Regions from separate parts of the Neobacillus sp. NPDC058068 genome, predicted to be linked through region 2. Evidence: predicted binding sites of a transcription regulator. Region 2 holds the regulator's gene; the other holds the start of a gene.
What was found. Region 2 encodes Rex, which represses fermentation and respiration genes when NADH is low (regulators of the CRP and FNR family bind a similar motif). Its sites were predicted from a motif close to TTGTGAAATATTTCACAA; they were not measured.
Positions count from the first base shown of each region.

Region 1: a site for Rex is predicted at 1,481-1,498, ahead of ACFVSW_RS03015 (hemerythrin domain-containing protein). Genes of this name have one in related genera too.

Region 1 is NZ_JBHVSI010000002.1:156,194-159,360, forward strand. It holds gene ACFVSW_RS03010 (MFS transporter) at 1-875, shown strand, start outside; gene ACFVSW_RS03015 (hemerythrin domain-containing protein) at 897-1,424, opposite strand; gene ACFVSW_RS03020 (hypothetical protein) at 1,643-1,990, shown strand; gene ACFVSW_RS03025 (ferredoxin family protein) at 2,117-2,401, opposite strand; gene ACFVSW_RS03030 (FAD-dependent oxidoreductase) at 2,401-3,167, opposite strand, start outside.
Region 2 is NZ_JBHVSI010000018.1:4,731-7,897, reverse strand. It holds gene ACFVSW_RS19920 (polymer-forming cytoskeletal protein) at 1-315, opposite strand, end outside; gene ACFVSW_RS19915 (YhbD family protein) at 328-951, opposite strand; gene ACFVSW_RS19910 (redox-sensing transcriptional repressor Rex) at 1,066-1,719, opposite strand; gene moaC (cyclic pyranopterin monophosphate synthase MoaC) at 1,748-2,242, opposite strand; gene ACFVSW_RS19900 (ABC-F family ATP-binding cassette domain-containing protein) at 2,409-3,167, shown strand, end outside.

The DNA of each region.
Region 1 (3,167 bases), on a different contig from region 2:
GTTCCGCTGTCTTTCACCCTGAAGGCTCAAGGGTGGCTTATATGGCTGCCGGGAAGCGAAGAGGACTCGCTCAATCGATTTACCAAGTTGGGGGAAATACAGGCCAGGCGTTAGCCCCAGTGATTACTGCCCTGGTATTGGTTCCTCTTGGCCAAATTGGCGCATCCTGGTTTACGATTGTCGCCGCCCTCGCCGTGATTTTATTAATTTATATCGCCAATTGGTATAATCAGAGATTAATAACTTCTCCAAACTTATCAACGAAAAAGAAAGTTGGAGTTGAAAAGAAGAACGGTTTGTCTAAAGAGGTAAAAAATACATTAGCCCTGATTTTATTATTAATTTTTGCAAGAACTTGGTACACTTCGGGAATGACCAACTTTTACACCTTTTATGCGATTAAAGAATATGCACTTTCGATTAAAGAATCTCAGGTCTTTTTGTTCGCATTTTTGGTATCCGGGGCCATCGGGACATTTTTCGGAGGTCCACTGGCAGATCGATTTGGAAAGAAAAACATCATTTCCTTTTCAATGTTGGCTACCGTTCCTTTTTCGATTCTTATTCCTTATGTACCGCCAACAATAGCCTTTATCTTCCTTATTCTTACCGGATTTATTTTAATGACCAGTTTTTCTGTTACGGTTGTGTATGCTCAGGAACTAGTGCCAGGGAAAATTGGAACAATGTCAGGTTTGACTGTAGGGCTTGCGTTTGGCATGGGGGCAATTGGCTCCGTCGGTCTCGGCTATATTGCCGACTGGATTGGTTTACAGTCGATGATCACCTGGCTCGGGGTGCTGCCGCTGCTTGGTCTAATCGCCTTCCTTCTTCCTTCTGATCACAAGGTTTGGGAGTGGAATCAAATAAAATAAGGATGACCCTGGGGGCCATCCTTATTTTATTTCTTGGATTTTACGAAATAATTCCGATTTTTCTTCATCAGAAAGCATTCTTTCTGCCATTGGGAATAACACATTTTCCTCTTTAGAGAAATGCTCGGTTAAGATTAAGTAGGCATTTTGAATTAATTCAGCTGATTTCTTTTTTTCATCAGTCGCCCCTTGACCAACCTCCGTTTTTGCTAAGAAAGCACCAATATTTGCTTTCGCTTGATCATGTTCATACTCCATAACCGCAATCGGTCCAGAAGTGGTACCTATATAGACGCCCATCATTGGGAAAAGAACTCCCTCTTCTCTTTCTGAATGCGGGTCAAGAGCCGCCTTAAATGCTTTAACCTTCACAATTAATTCGTTAAAGTTATTTTCAACATCTAATTCTTGATCAATTTGTTGTGTTAAGCCGTATAATTCTTCTAATTGTCCTAATAATGGAGGATGTTCACTTTTTAATTGTTTTAGCCCTTCACTTAATTCAGCTTGGGGCATGTCCCCAAAACCACTCATGCAGCCACTCATCATCATTCACCTCATACATCATTTAATGCCTCAAGTATAAAAGGAACCATCATTTAATGTAGTGACATAGGTCACATTCATCGGTAATTGTTAAAAGCTTGCTTCAAATATGTCCATTTTATGAAAGCGTTTAATTTTTTGAAAAATTTTAACATTTATCACTCAAAAATGTTTAAAAGTTTCATATAATATAGATAAACCATTTAAGGGAGGGCAAAAACATGAAAACCCCAAATTACCATGACTTTTATCCAAAGGAATTAATAGCAATTGGTGCAAATGATTTAATAACATTAAAAGAATCCGATACTTACAATCCAAATTCACCTTCTACCCATTGGCTCATTGCTGTAGAAGGGGTACAACTCCCGCAGTCAAAAATTTATTATCATTGGAAAGTGAGTGTTTATCCCGCTAACAGTGAAGGCGATTTTAATTGGCAAAAGCCATTTTATTGTTCAGCACCTATGAAATTAATCGATCATGCTATCGAACTTGCTTCTTCATTAGCAGCATCAAGCATAAAAGATGAACTTACCTCAGCTGCCCTATTAGAGAAAATAAGCTAACTCCTAAAATACTTACCTTCTGCTTCACCTTCTTTTTACCCTCACTTGTGAAAAAACCTACATATAGTGATATTATTCTTTTATAAAAAAATGCTGCTCGCGTATGGCAAGCAGCATTTTTTTAAGTTAAGCTAACCGGAAGACAATTCCATGTCCGCCTTTTGGATATTCCCACTTGATGTTTTGGTATGGGCACCCGATACGGCAGCTGCCGCATTCGTGGCAGCCTTCATAGCCGACCTGCATCCGGGTGCCCTCCCACTTATACACTTCCGCCGGGCAAAATACTGTACAAATTTTATCGGGACATTGTGTCATGCAGACATCATGATCAAGTACGGTCAAATGGGATTTTGTATCACACTTAAACCTTAGAAGATATTGTTTTTCCTCAATATTCTTCGTTGACATTATTTCACCGCCTTCCAAGCACGATATAAATCTTGCAGCACTCGAAGCGTTCCTTTTTCTGCTGTTACACTCTTCATGATTTGTTTTTGCTTTTCGCGTTTTGGCGTTCCATCAACGGTAAAGAATTTACTCATTGCTTTATTCATCATCGGCACGTAGTCATTAAAGTATTGTGGATACTTCTCAAACGTATGGGCCGCATCTTTATATTTCTCTAAATCTTTAATAATAAAGCTATCAAAAAGCTTCTCACGATAGATATTTAAACTTGATTCACTAAAGTCTTCCCGATGTTTAGCCTCAAGGATCGATTCAGCAGCTAAAAGGCCGGAGTGCATCGCCATGTTCGAACCTTCACGATGGATGGCGTTAACAAGCTGGGCCGCATCGCCAATAATAATAACGCCATTGCCTGCCACCTTCGGAACCGAGCGGTAACCGCCTTCTGGAATCAAGTGGGCAAGATACTCAGCTGATTCCCCGCCCGCAATCAATGGTTTGACCATTGGGTGATTTTTCAAGTAGTCAAGAAGCTCATATGGCTTCAATTTCGCTTTAATCATACTTGAAAGCGTTGTTCCTACCCCGATATTCAAGCTTTCTTTATTCGTATACAGGAAGGCGGTGCCAAGATTTCCTTTTGTTGAATCACCAAAAATCTCAATCGTACAGCCTTGGTTATCTTCTACGTTAAAGCGGTCATTAATTTTTTCTTTTGGCAGATTGATAACTTCCATAACCGTTAAGGCTACTTCATCTGGACGGA
Region 2 (3,167 bases):
AACTTTGCCGCCAACAGAGGCTTTGCCTGAAACATAGAGATGTTTCGCATACAGGTTTTTCTCAATTTTTGCTGTTCCTTCCACCGTAACCTGTTGGCTATCGATCGTTCCTTTAAAACTCGCATTTCCACTTATTTTAGCTGTATTTGCTTTCACATCGCCTTTGACCGTACCTGAACCATTGCATTCAAAGTCACTACACTCTAAATCACTGTTAACCGTTCCATGTCCATTCAATGTAACAAGCTGGAATTTCCCGCCATTAGATGCCCCAACCCCATTAATGACCAAATCTCCTCTATTCTTTAATTCCATTGCCATTCTCCTTTATAATAATTTCGACTTAATCTCTTCCATACAAGTCATTAGTGACAGTGACACTACCATTTTCGTTCCCGGTTCAAAATGAACGGCTTCTGCATTAATTAATAATAGGCACGAAGATACCCCAAGCTTTCGGGCAATCACCAATTCACAGCTTTTTTGTTTGATAAGTGGCGCATTATCCTTTAATACTTGTAAGACCATTTTCCCCTCATCCAAATTAATTTCACCCGACTGAAGCAGCTTTTCTAACACATATACTTCAAGAATTCTTGGAAAATGAAATGTAAGACCGCTCTTATCATTCTCTAGGTAAAAATTCATCACTGCAGCAGAAACAATGTTACGTTTGATTAAATCATCCTTTTCCAATTGCAAATCACTAATATTCGGCGAAAACATATCGGCCAGTTCATCTAACGAAAGATTTTCCTTCATCGTTTGGATTTTATCGATTCTATCTAAAATCTTTTCTTTTGGAAAAAAGGTTTCCTGACCGGTAAATGTCGATTTTCGAATAAACCATTCTTCAGGAATCAAATCCTTCCGCTTCCACCGATACAGCTGTCCGTACGAAATCCCTGCTAGATCTAATAAATCCTTCTTAGAAATTAACTCCTCGCTCATGTTGAAAACCCCTTTCTGTTTTATAATGTAACATAACACTGTTACGCATGTAAAGCGGGAAAAATAAAAAAGGGCTTTCCACAAGTTTATGCTCGTGAAAAACCCTTAAACATATTATTCTTCTAGCTCTGCGGTCGGATAGTGCTTTAAAAAGTAAATTAATGATTGCAGCTCTACTGCTAAATCGATATGGTGGACCCGAATGGAAGGAGGAACATTTAACCGTGCTGGCGTAAAATTTAATATCCCTTTCACATCAGCCTTCACAAGTCGATCGGTAATCTGCTGAGCGACCTGCGCGGGAACGGTTAGAATCGCTACCGATATATTTTCATTGGCTAGGACGTTCTCCAATTCATCAAGATGGTAGACCGGTACCTCACGAATCTTCGTTCCCATTTTATTCGGATCGACATCAAAGGCAAATTCTATTTTTGTGTTATTGTTTTTTAAAAAATTATAGTTTAAAAAGGCAGTACCAAGATTACCGACCCCAATTAAGGCCACCTTTGTTAGTTCATCTTGATCTAAGGTTTTGCGGAAGAAGGTTAATAAATAATTGACGTTATAACCGTAGCCCTTTTTGCCTAAGGCACCAAAATAGGAAAAATCCCTGCGAATGGTTGCCGAGTCCACTTTCACTGCTTCGCTCAGTTCTGCTGAAGAAACCCTTTGTTTACCGGAAGAATGAAGGTTTTTTAAAAATCGATAGTAGAGGGGCAGCCGTTTTGCTGTCGCCTGTGGTATTTTCATTGTTTCATTACCCATAATCTCCCACACCCCTTGAATGATTTAGTTAAATTTCATCGGTTCGTTTATAATCCCCGTTTTTACCGCCCGTTTTCTCGACTAAATAGGTCGGTCCGATGACCATCCCTTTGTCCACTGCTTTACACATATCATAAACGGTTAAGGCACAAGCTGCGGCTGCTGTTAACGCTTCCATTTCCACACCTGTGTTCCCTTTTGTTTTGACTGCTGCCGCAATTTGCAGGTGATAGTTCTCTTTCTGATCCGCTTCCCATGAGAAAGAAATGTTCACTCCTGTTAGCGGAATCGGGTGACACATTGGAATCAGATCCCATGTTTTTTTGGCCGCCATAACAGCTGCTACCTGGGCCACAGCTAACACATCGCCCTTTTTCATTTCATTATTGGTTATCTTTTCATAAATCTCTTTACTAACAGTTATGCTGGAATGTGCCAGAGCGGTCCGTGCAGTTTCTGGTTTATCACTTACGTCGACCATTTTCGCTCTGCCTTCCTCATTAAAATGTGTAAAATCTGCCATATAAAAAATCCTCCTCTCAAATCATACACTATTTTTCCTATTATGTGTGTGAAACTTTGAACTAGTTCAAACATTTTTTTCGTTGAAGGAAACCCGCTCTTAAAGCCCTTTATTGCCGACACTCTAGTTATACGGTACACTATTTGTATGTAAGAGGTGAATGAAAATGATTTTACTGCAGGTCAATCAACTACAAAAATATTATGGTGCTGACCTTATTTTATCGAATATTAAGCTAGAATTACAAACGCGAGACCGGGTGGCGCTTGTTGGCCGCAATGGTGCAGGCAAATCGACGCTTTTAAAGATCATTGCCGGACACTTGTCACATGATGGCGGAGATATAATCAAACCAAAAGAAGTAACCATTGGTTATTTAGCGCAAAATACCGGATTAGAATCGAATTTGTCCATTTGGGAAGAAATGTTGACTGTCTTCGAACCGCTTCAATTGATGGAAAAGTCGCTTCGCAGGCTTGAGGAACAGATGGCTGACCCCGGTGTGTTTGAAGACAATGAAAGATATGAACGTGTTCTTAAGGAATATGACCAGCTTCAGGTGAAATTTAAGGAGACTGGCGGCTATCAATACGAAGCAGATATTCGCTCCGTGCTCCATGGGTTAAGTTTCCACGAAAGCGCGCTTGCGATTTCAAGTTTAAGCGGCGGACAGAAAACCCGCCTTGCTTTAGGAAAATTACTATTAACAAAACCTGATATCTTAATTTTGGACGAGCCGACCAATCATCTCGACATCGATACTCTTTCATGGCTTGAGCAATATTTACAGAGTTACGATGGCGCCATTTTAATTGTCTCACATGACCGATATTTTTTAGATAAAGTAGTCACTCAAGTTTACGAAGTATCCCGCAAACAAATTCAAAGGTTTACGGGCAACTATAGTTCTTACCTTGACCAAAAA